Regions from separate parts of the Virgibacillus ainsalahensis genome, predicted to be linked through region 2. Evidence: riboswitches for the same ligand, from Rfam matches in the RefSeq annotation. Region 2 holds a riboswitch; each other region holds the start of a gene.

Region 1 (3,971 bases), 610 kb from region 2:
CCTGCAATCATTGAAGTTGAAGAGTTTGGAGCGACAGCCATAAGATAACCATTACGTATGCCGTATTCTTTTACATCTTCACGGAGTTCATCCCATTGCTCACCACTATAGCCTTTATTGCGAAAATATGCGCCGGTGCTCCAGTTGCTTCCTTCAAACGCCGGATAGCTTCCTTTTTCCCTGCTCAGTTCCATACTGTTTTTAATCGTCAAATACGCAATTTTTTCATACAATTCATCTGCACGAATGACCGCTTCCTCTGTTTCCCATTCTTTGTTTTCCTTTGCCAGCAAGTGATGCCAGCCAAATGTTCCAAGCCCAATCGCACGGTACTTCTGATTGGTGAGCTGCGCCTGTTTGATTGGAAGTGTATTCAAATCGATAACATTGTCCAGCATGCGGACCTGGATTTTTATCAAACGCTCCAGAACATTATCGGGTACAGCTTTCCCCAGATTAATCGAACTCAAATTACATACAACATAGTCCCCGGCCTTATATTTTTTTACAATTGTATTCTCATTTTCAACAAATTCCTCAATAAATTCCGTCGGTGATTGATTTTGCGTAATTTCGGTACACAAATTAGAACAATAGATCATCCCATGATGCGGATTGCTATTCTGTCGATTCACTTCATCCCGGTAAAACATGAACGGTGTGCCTGCTTCAAGCTGTGACTTCATGATTCGTTTCATGATGTCGATTGCTGGAACTTTTCGTTTCGACAAAATTTCTGTTTCGACACATTCCTCATATTTTCTCCGAAACGACCCATTTCCTTTTTCTTCGTCATAAAAATCCTCAAGGGAATACCCCATGGTCTGACGCACTTCATGAGGGTCGAACAAGTACCAGTCTTCACGTTTCTCCACCTTTTCCATGAAAAGATCCGGCAAACTTACACCGGTAAAAATATCATGTGCACGCATGCGATCATCACCATTATTTAATTTGAGGTCGAGAAAGGACTCAATATCTCTGTGCCAAATATCGAGATAAATCGCAATAGCCCCTTTTCTTGTTCCAAGCTGATCGACACTTACAGCTGTATTATTAAGTTGTTTAATCCATGGAACGACTCCGCTCGACATGCCTTTAAAACCTTTAATTGTACTTCCCCTGCTGCGGATTTTCCCCATATATACGCCGATTCCGCCACCATTCTTGGAAAGCTTGGCAATATCTGTGTTACTGTCATAAATTGCTTGCAGGCTGTCATCCACCGTATCAATGAAGCAGCTGGACAATTGGCCATGTGTTTTACCAGCATTGTTAAGTGTCGGGGTTGCCACTGTCATATACAAATTACTAAGCGCCCAGTAAGCCTCTGTTACAAACTTTGATCGATGCGACTGGTCCTCATCCTGCATCAGATACATGGATATAATCATCCAGCGTTCCTGCGGCAATTCGAACGTATTTTTCTCATGATCTGTTGCTAGATAACGTGTGGCGAGGCTGTAGATACCCAAATAATTAAACAGGGAATCATTTTGCGGTTGGATCTGCTCTGCAAAATGGTCGATTTCATCTTTTGTATATTTTGAAAGGATAGCGGATGAATATATCCCCTGCTCTGTCAATGTTTCGATAAGCTGATAAAAGTTTCCATATAGATTAGTAGATTCATCGTTACGATTCTCTGAAGCTTCCCGGTACAGTTGCTGTAAATAGATTCTTGCAGCCAGGTATGTCCAATCCGGCTCAGCCTCATCAATATTTTCCAATGCATTTTTAATTAGCATATCTACTGTTTTTGCTGAAAAATTGGCGGTATTTAACATTCTTAAAGATTTTTCTTTATAACTTTCTGTGTTGATGGATAAACCGATTGATGCTTTATCAATCATTTGACTAATGCTTTCTTCCAACGTTGTCATTTTTGTTAGCATAGTGGTACCTCCTCGTATGTATAAAACAGTTTTTCCCGGTTGAGTGCAGTTCTATTTTTTAGATTCCAAGGGCCAGCGTTTACTCCGTGAACACCGGCGTTCATCGTAAAAACTCCTGCGCTCCATGCTGCTAGTTCCGCGCTCCTTCGTCCAAGCTAAGAAAACCGTTCACCCCTGGGATGAACGGTTTTCAGACGACAAAAGTCAATATCTCCACCGCCTCACCTTCTCTCACCCCGGAGAAATGAAACTTCAAGTTATGGCAGGTCTCCTGACTTATGCTTCTCCCTACTAAAGTCCTTCCCGTATCATCATCGCTTTTCAGCTTGCGATACAGTGGATATCTTTTTCGTCCACACGTACAGTTGCGGGGGCAGTTCCAGCTTATAACTGGATTCCCTTTTCAGACATCAATATGTCACCTTAACTCATTACACAACATATGGTATTAAATTTTAATTAGTTATCAATATCTTGTATTAAACATTATCATATTAAATTATGGAAAGCAAACATTTAACCAACACAAATTAATGCTGGAATTTTTCCAGACGCATAAAGAATTCCTTCAAAAATTCATAAAACACTCTTTCTGTCGGCAATAATTGACGGTCTTTAGGAATAATAACACCTAACGTTCTGGTGACATCTGGTTCGGTGACCGGAATCTTAACAGTCGAACGCGGCAAATTATCAATTAAGGTAATTTCCGGAATCAGGGAAACCCCGAGCCCTGCTGAAACAAGACCTTTAATTGCGTCAATGTCCTCCCCTTCAAAGGAGACATTTGGGCTGAACCCCAGCTGCGTGCAGGCATTGATGATGAGATCCCTTAGCACATAATCCTGAGGGAACAATATAAATGAATCCTCGCGCAATTGATTCAAATTTAAGGAGGAAGCTTCTGCAAGAGAATGGTTCACCGGCAATAATGCGAAGATATTTTCTGTGAATAAAATAGATCCCTGCAGTTTTTTTTCATTCATGGGGACAGGCCCCAATAGCGCCATATTAATTTCCCCATTAATTACGGCTTCTTTTAATTTATGATAGGATCCTTGTTTTAATTTAAATTTAACATTTGGGTAGTGGTCCCGAAATGCTGAAATGGCAGTTGGGAGAATATATGCAGATAAACTGCTGGGAAAACCGACATGAATAGTTCCCCGCTCCGGATCTGTATATTCTTCAATCACCTGTGCTGCGTCATCAATAACATACATCGCTTGTTCCATATGTTCAAGAAAAACTCTGCCAATTGTTGTTAGACGCACAGTACGCCCTTCTCGTATAAAAAGATCAACACCAAGTTCCGCTTCCAAATTAAAAATCTGCCTACTCACTGCAGATTGCGCGATATGCATGGCATGGGCAGCCTCTGTCACATGTTCCCGTTTCGCAACTTCAATAAAATATTTGATCTGTTTTAGTTCCAATATACTCCCCCCTTCCTTTTATTATCTCATAATGGCATCAGTTTTATCTATTATTTATATTGTTTCGATTAATTTTTTAATGTAAAGTATATCATATGTTGTATTTACGGACACATTAAAATAAAATAATTTAGGAGGTTCTAGATCCATTATGATAAGTATTACAAAAGAAACAGGTAACACTGGCAGAAAGAAAATCGTCCAAGAATATATGGATAAAGTTTATAATACCGTAGTAATGCGAAACCCTAATGAATCTGAATTCCATCAGGCGGTCGCATTAATCTTCAAATCGCTTATCCCCATTTTTGAAAAATATCCGGTTTATATGGAAAAAGGAATCCTTGAACAACTTGTTGAACCTGAACGCGTGATTACTTTCCGTGTTCCGTGGGTCGACGACGAGGGAAATGTACAGGTGAACCGTGGTTATCGAGTACAGTTTAATAGTGCAATTGGGCCATATAAAGGCGGATTGCGTTTTCACCCCTCTGTAAACCTGAGTATTGTCAAATTCCTCGGACTGGAGCAAATCATCAAAAACTCCCTGACAGGCCAGCCTATTGGTGGCGGTAAAGGCGGAGCTGACTTTGATCCGAAAGGAAAATCAGATAATGAAATTATGCGCTTTTGCCGAAGC
Region 2 (3,971 bases):
TTGTGTGATAATTATGTCGCCCTTTTTGGCAAGTTGCATAATCTTGTAATCGGCAGCTTCTGCCCCTGTATCGACGTAAATCGTTTCTACTCCGTTCGGTTCCTTATCATGAGAGAAATGGGCGAAGCTTTTTACGAGCACAACACTGATATCTGCTTGTTGTCCGATTGAAACAACGATATTTTTAACTGGAGATGCGTCTGCATCCACATAAATCTTCATACATTTTCCTCCAACATTCGCCATAAGCACAAGTTTTATCTCATCTTATTTTGGCATATATAAAAACTTCTTACTACATAAGTTTGGGTTGTTTTAGCAATAAAATCTTGGTGAAAGCCAAATTTTAATCGTTCATTTCATTGTATTCGATTTTTTTACTTATATCAAAGAAGTGAAAGCTGTGATGGATTACTTCTTTACTGGTAATAATTTATGTAAAAATTATTATCAAATAAAACATTATCGGTTATGATGAAGAAATTGATTGTGTTTCTTTTAATTATTTAGGGGAAGATGAGTGATTGGATGAAGGAAAATATAGTAATTGAGAAGATGTCAAAAGCCGATTGGAACCAGGTTCGAGAAATTTATTTAGAAGGTATCAACACAGGCAATGCCACATTTGATACAGAATCTCCCACATGGGAGGAATGGAATGAAAAATACGCACCTACTTGCAGACTGGTCGTGAAGGAAGAGGGAAATGTCATCGGTTGGGCAGCATTGCTCCCAATGAACGGTAAAGCTGCTTTTTATGGTGTAGCAGAATTAAGCATCTATCTTAGCCCAAAAAGCGCTGGTAAAGGAATAGGGACAAGGTTATTGAGCGAGTTAATTACAGCAAGTGAAGCAAACGGATTTTGGACACTGCAATCCGGGATTTTTCCGGAGAATGTGACAAGTATAAAATTACATAGAAATGCTGGTTTTAGAGAAGTGGGAGTTCGGAGGCGTCTTGGTAGATTAAATGGGGTATGGCGTGATGTTGTTATGCTGGAGCGAAGGAGTAGTGTCGTTGGTGTTGATTAAGTGAATTTTATTTACTCGTTCAAATTAATTTTTAATGTGCATAAACGCAGGTTTTCAAGGGCTTGAGGAAAAATATGTTATACTAAACAAAACTGAATAACTTTTGCTTTATGGTGACGTTGCTTAGGCAAAGTTGAAAAGGGAAGTTGGTTAAAATCCAACACGGTCCCGCCACTGTAATGAGGAGACTTCTTCGGGTAGCCACTGTTTATTTAAATTGGGAAGGCGAGTAAGGAGTTGTTGAATCTTAGTCAGGAGACCTGCCATAAGGAAGAGCATTTAATCCTACGGGAGATAGGAGGGTGTTACGTTACGTACATATGGTAAATGAATTTGCTGTAGTGTATGAATCTGTAAAAAATAGTTATTAACATCTTCGGCTCAGGAGGTGTTTTTTGTTTTTTTAAGGAGGAGACTGTTTGTGAACATGATAGCGATAAAGGATACTAAAACGGTTCAAACCCGATTGGTACTTCCACCTGACACCAATCATTTGGATACTATATTTGGCGGAAAAATACTGGCATATATTGATGAAATCGCTGCGTTAACAGCAATGAAACATGCAAATAGTGCTGTTGTTACGGCATCGATTGATTCTGTGGATTTTCTGTCTTCAGCGAAAGTCGGTGATTCATTAACATTGGAAGCTTATGTTACATATACGGGGACAAGTTCTATGGAAGTATATGTTAAAGTAACTGCGCATGATTTGATAAAAGATGAGCAGAAATTAACTACCGAATCTTTTCTTACAATGGTAGCGGTGAATGAAAAAGGAGTACCGGTTCCGGTCCCTAAGGTGTCCCCGGAGAGTGAGGAAGAAAAACTTTTATATTCAACAGCCCCATCCAGAAAGGAGCATCGAATGAAACGCATTATTTATAGCAAGAAGAAAACTTGATATCATGTATAGCTAAAGCAGTTTGATAAGTATAGAAATATTGGTCAAGTCCCTTTTTAACGTGAGGTCTTGACCATTTTCCTCAGCCAATCTTCGTAAACAAATTATTCAATGATTCGCTCATGGATGGGTGGGTGAATATACTATCCCGCAGAAAGGTATAAGGTAACTTTGCTTCCATTGCCAACCTGACTGTATTAATGATCTCACTGGACTCTGCACAGAATAAGGTACAGCCTAAAATTTCTTTTGTTTTCGAATCAACAAGCGCTTTCAAGAGTCCATCTGTCTGTTTAATGATTCGAGTACGCGGAATTCCTGCTGCAGGCATTGTTGCAACTTCATAGTCAATCCCTGTTTCGATACCATTATTTCATTTATGATATAAGCAGCATTATCCTAAACAAAATATTGGGGTTACACGTCTGAAACTGCTAGTATCTTATTATATAAATGAAATTCACTATAGAGAGGTGAAGGTAATGAATCAGAAGGTAATGCTTAATAATAGGACAATTAATACGAAAAACTTTAATCAGCAAACGGTTGTGAAAGATGGTAGGCAGCTTCTTATGATCAGCTTTGAATTTGAAGTGACAAGCAGTGACTATCATGCTGTTACAGCTTTACTCTATGAAAATGATTTTACAGTGAAGGTTCCTGATGAAAACCTGGATTTTTCTGCCACCATTCAAAATTATTCTACCTCAATTACAAATTTATATGAGGAAAACAATGTTGGAATTTTCAATTTGGAGTTAATTCAGAAGGCAGGATAGGTTATAATGTAAAGCGTAGATTATTAGGAATGATATTTTATCAGCTGGAATATTATCTGCTGTTTAGTGTAACCAGGGTCCCTGTTTAAGAACTGGCACTACTTCATATTTTCAAACAGCTAAATACGAACAGAAGGGATGTTATGAATATGACTTCAAATCAAATTAAACCGCGTCTGGCATTGGAAAAAATACAACCATACTCTCCGGGTAAACCAATTTGGGAAGTACAGGAAGACTTGAAGCTGGATAAAGTAGTTAAGCTTGCATCAAATGAAAATCCCATAGGTCCTTCCCCGAAAGGAGTTCAAGCAATAACCGATAATTTAGCAGAACTTAACCGTTATCCGGATGCTGATACAAGTGCTTTGAAAAGCGTAATCGCTGCAAAATTAAATTTGTCAACAGGACAGTTGATTGTTACAAATGGAGCAGACGAATTAATTACTTTAATGTCGGAGGCTTTCCTCGAGGAAGAGGATGAAATCGTTGTACCCTTCCCATCTTTTAGTGAGTATGACTTTGGGGCACACTTAATGGGGGCAAAGGTAGTACCTGTTCAGCTGGGGGAGAGTTTCCAGTTTAATGTGGATAATATTCTCTCTGCTGTCACGGAGCATACAAAGTTCATTTATATTTGCTCACCAAATAACCCGACAGGTACATATTTGTCAAAAAGCGATTTTGAACGGTTGCTTGAAGCTGTGCCGAAGCATATATTAATCGTGTTCGATGGAGCATACAGTCATTATGCGTCAGCGGAAGATTATACAGACGGCATTGAGTATGTAAAAGCAGGATATCCGGTAGTTGTGTTGCAGACCTTTTCAAAAATTTACGGGCTTGCAGGTGTGCGAGTTGGCTTTGGCGCAGCACCGGAACATATCGTTCAAAGTATCCTGAAAGTGAAAGAACCATTTAATGTGAATACATTAGCTCAAGTTGCGGCTAAGGCAGCTATTACGGACGATGAACATGTTGAAAAATCCAAGGAGGCGAATATTGCCGGTCGTGAAAAGCTTTACCAGGCATTTTCAGAGCTTGGTTTAAGTTACACGGAAACGATGGCTAATTTTATCCTTCTGAAAATTGGCCCTGAAGCCCAGAAGGTGAGTGAAGAACTGCTTGCAAAAGGAGTTATTGTAAGATATGGGCCTTCATGGGGGACGCCGGAGCATGTACGTATTTCGATAGGGACTGCTGAAGAGAATGAATTTCTAATCGAAGAGTTAACATCAATTTTGCAAAAATAACAA
Region 3 (3,971 bases), 1.4 Mb from region 2:
AATCTTTAAATGAATTTCAATTGCAGGGGAGAAACTGGGTAATGCTGATGACTCCATTATATGACCAATCTTACGTCCGGGGCGCAGTTGCTGTTATCCGGGATATGACAGATGAAAGACGGTCAGATATATTGCGTAAGGATTTCATTGCAAATGTATCACATGAATTACGGACACCGATTTCTATGTTGCAGGGCTATAGTGAAGCGATTGTAGATGATGTAGCTGAAAGCAAAGAAGATAAAAATGAACTCGCAGGAATTATTCATGAAGAATCCTTACGCATGGGCAGGCTTGTGAATGAACTGCTCGATCTTGCCCGGATGGAAGCAGGGCATATCCAGTTAAATGTAGAAGTAGTTGAAGCAGATATTTATGTAGATCGTATTTTAAAAAAATTTAAGGGTGTGGCAGAAGACAATCATATTGAATTAATACTCACCAAGAATTTAATTGAACCAAAAGTGTCCATAGATCCTGACCGAATTGAACAGGTTTTCACAAACTTAATTGATAACGCTATCCGTCATACCGATGAACACGGTTTTGTTAAAGTTCATATCGAATCTGGTAAGCATGAATTCCATGTTGATATTGAAGATAGTGGTAGTGGAATTGCTGAAGCGGATTTACCGTTCGTATTTGAACGCTTTTACAAAGCAGATAAGGCCAGAACCAGAAATAAATCTAAAAAAGGAACTGGTTTGGGACTAGCAATCGCAAAAAATATAATAGATGCACACCACGGAACGCTGACAGTTAAAAGTAAAGAAAATGAAGGGACTACATTCACTTTCAAACTACCTCAAAATAATTAATATGTTCTAAACGATCAATATATGATATGATTTAAATAGTAATTGAATTGAATACATCTAGGGAATGTTGGTGTAATTGCTTAAAAGGGAATCCGGTGAAAATCCGGAACTGTCCTCGCAACTGTAAATGATTAACGAAATAAGCGAAACCACTGTATGAATAGTCATATGGGAAGGGCTTAGAGTAGGTAAGAATCATAAGTCAGTAGACCTGCCAAATTCTTCTGTTTCAATGCTTCGAGGGTATGAGCGATTGAGACAACCGGATACATAAATGCATAAACCGACCTTTTTATGTTTCGATTGTCTGCAGGAAGCTAACTCGATGACGAGTTAGCTTTTCTTTTTTTATTTTAGAAAAAAATGATTTATATGGAGTAAAGAATATAATTTCTTAGGGTTTGGTGATCAGGTCTTGATGATAAACCAAGTTTTTCTAAAATAATGAAGATTTTTAATCGCAAACGTATCCTTAATTACAAACTATTAACGAAGGAGATGGAATAAAATGAACAAATGGATGTTGCGTCTGGGAATCCTCATGCTGGTTATTGGAGTCCTCGCAGGATGTGGCGCGAATGATTCTCAACAGGAAGAATCAACTGAAGCTAGTCAGGAACAGCCAGCGGAAACACAGGAAAGTGAAGAATCGGTTACCATTACACTCTCAAAGGACGATGGTGATGAAGTAATAACGGAAGAAGAAGTAGCAATAGAAGAAGATGCCATTCTAATGGATGTAATGGAAGAAAACTTTGATATCGAACATGATGGAGGATTTATTACCTCTATAGATGGAATAGCCCCAGAAGAGGGCGAGGAAAAATCATGGATGTTTTTTGTGAATGGGGAGACGGCTATGGTAGGAGCGGAAGAGCTCGAGTTATCACCTGATGATGAAGTTACATTTGATTTGCAGGCATGGGAATGATGTAATATTGAATACATATAAAATAACCCTGCTGGCACTTCTTGCAGCATTGGCTGTCGTCGGCAGATTTGCTTTAGGATTTCTGCCAAATGTTCAGCCGGTTACAGCGATTATCATCATCAGTGGTTTGTTTCTAGGACCATTAGCTGCAGTAATGTTGGCATTATTAACAACATTTTTATCCAATATATTATTAGGTATGGGCATTTGGACAATTTGGCAAGTTATTTCGTGGGCTATCATCGGATTGATAAGTGGATGCATTGGAAAGACTTGGAAACGAATTCCATTATTGGTTATTGTAATATATGGAATATTTAGTGGGTATTTATATGGATTTATAGTTTCCTTGACAACTTACCAGGTTACCGGGAAATTCCTGCCATACTATTTAGCAGGACTGCCATTTGATACCTCACATGCAATAGGAAACGCAATTTTCATCGTGCTGCTTTATCCAGCTATTTCATATTTTTTAAAAAAATACTCCGATAAACGTTTTGATCTGCAAAACATCAACTGATACGAGTTGGTGTTTTTCTTTTTTTCCATTATAGTAATATTACATTGTAACATTATAATGATGCCAAACGACTAATTGAATGAACGGAGGTACTATATGAGGGCCGTTTTCGATCGAATATATGATAATTACCATAAGGACTTGTTTCAGTTCATTTTTTATATGGTAAAAGATAAGCAATTAACAGAAGACCTTGTTCAGGAAGTATACATAAAAGTTTTAAAATCATTTGAAACATTTAAGGGAGAAAGTAGTGAGAAAACATGGTTATTTTCGATTGCAAGACATGTTACCTATGATTATTTCCGTTCCAAAAATAGAAAAAAGAAGCGAATACTGGAATTCTTCGACTGGGGTGAAAAAGGGGAGTTGATTCAGGATGATACTCCATTGCCAGAAGAAATTGCGATACAAAGTGATGAAATGAAGAGGATTTATAAATATTTGGATCAATGCACCAACGATCAAAAAAGTGTACTGATATTGCGTTATATACAATCCTTTTCAATCAAGGAAACTGCTGAAATATTAAACTTTAGTGTGAGTAAGGTGAAAACCACGCAACATAGAGGGTTAAATGCATTAAAGAAATTCATATCAGAAGATCAGGAGAAAGGGGGAGAAGCATGATGGAAGAACAGGAAAAGCAAAAGATTGCAGATAAGCTCAAGCAATTTCCTGTGATAATTGACGAAACAGATAAAGACGACTTATTCCAGCGGATCTCCTCACATCAGGATAAAGACGTAAAAGTGAATAAAAATAAAAGGTTTATACCTGCTTTAGGAATAATAATGACTTTTGTAATCATTGTATTTATTGTACCGTCATTATTGAATTCATCAATGTTTCAAAATAATGACGAACAATCCGCAGACTATGCACTCGATGTTTCCGATCAAAATGAGGTCACTGAAAATCAACAAGAATCTACAACTGATTCATTTGGACAGGAATCCAGCAATGATGATGTCGAGCAGGAAACGATGCTGGCGGATCCTTCCTCAGATACTCATGTCATACAGGAAATTGGAGATAATATGACAATTGTTCATGGAGCTATTTCGGATTCAAAACAGCAATACGTGATTCCTTTATCGCTAATCGTATCGGAGTCTGATGATATATCAACACATTATAATAATCTGGATGACCGCATTGAAGAGAATGAGTGGGGGGTAAGCAACTATCCATTTGAAGATGTGTCGTTTACATTGAGAAAAGCGGAGAATCTGGTAGTCATGGATCTCCCAAAAAATCATACACTGGGTGAAGGGTCAGCTAAAACATATATTTTTGAACAAATGCTAACAAGAATGTTTACACCACATGGTATTGAAAAAGTGATTTTTGATACGAAAGATAATCAGCGAGTGAATTTGGGGAAAATTGGCGTAGTCCAGGAACTGCCGATAAGGGAAGAGAAAGAGGAGAGTTATAAACTGTATCGCAAGTCCGAAGAAACCCGGTCTTTTTTAATTCCCATTTCAAATGAGGAGCAAGCCACAATTGAAGATGCGTTAAATGAATTGAAGATTGGACAGAAATCTTTAAATGTGTATCAGACAATACCAGATGATGTGAATTTTTCTGTTAAATCAGGCAACAGACAGCTGATTGTTTCATTTGCGGAAGATTCTCTGATGAAGAGCAACCAGGATTATGTCACGATGATTGAAGCCATATTGATGACGGCTAA

The links. Region 2 has a riboswitch for cobalamin ahead of ACZ427_RS15690 (acyl-CoA thioesterase). Riboswitches for the same ligand answer to the same signal wherever they lie in the genome.
Region 1: it holds a riboswitch for cobalamin, as region 2 does, so the genes downstream of both, ACZ427_RS18810 (ribonucleoside-diphosphate reductase subunit alpha) here and ACZ427_RS15690 (acyl-CoA thioesterase) in region 2, are expected to answer to the same signal.
Region 3: it holds a riboswitch for cobalamin, as region 2 does, so the genes downstream of both, ACZ427_RS08370 (DUF4430 domain-containing protein) here and ACZ427_RS15690 (acyl-CoA thioesterase) in region 2, are expected to answer to the same signal.

The regions. Positions count from the first base shown of each region.
Region 1 is NZ_AP043943.1:3,790,621-3,794,591, reverse strand. It holds gene ACZ427_RS18810 (ribonucleoside-diphosphate reductase subunit alpha) at 1-1,883, opposite strand, end outside; cobalamin riboswitch at 2,140-2,336, opposite strand; gene ACZ427_RS18805 (LysR family transcriptional regulator) at 2,426-3,331, opposite strand; gene gdhA (NADP-specific glutamate dehydrogenase) at 3,483-3,971, shown strand, end outside.
Region 2 is NZ_AP043943.1:3,179,659-3,183,629, reverse strand. It holds gene ACZ427_RS15700 (YaiI/YqxD family protein) at 1-222, opposite strand, end outside; gene ACZ427_RS15695 (GNAT family N-acetyltransferase) at 517-1,032, shown strand; cobalamin riboswitch at 1,127-1,314, shown strand; gene ACZ427_RS15690 (acyl-CoA thioesterase) at 1,460-1,936, shown strand; gene ACZ427_RS15685 (hypothetical protein) at 2,019-2,267, opposite strand; gene ACZ427_RS15680 (DUF3219 family protein) at 2,419-2,715, shown strand; gene hisC (histidinol-phosphate transaminase) at 2,865-3,968, shown strand.
Region 3 is NZ_AP043943.1:1,740,958-1,744,928, reverse strand. It holds gene ACZ427_RS08375 (ATP-binding protein) at 1-818, shown strand, start outside; cobalamin riboswitch at 870-1,051, shown strand; gene ACZ427_RS08370 (DUF4430 domain-containing protein) at 1,327-1,749, shown strand; gene ACZ427_RS08365 (ECF transporter S component) at 1,757-2,272, shown strand; gene sigX (RNA polymerase sigma factor SigX) at 2,369-2,902, shown strand; gene ACZ427_RS08355 (hypothetical protein) at 2,899-3,971, shown strand, end outside.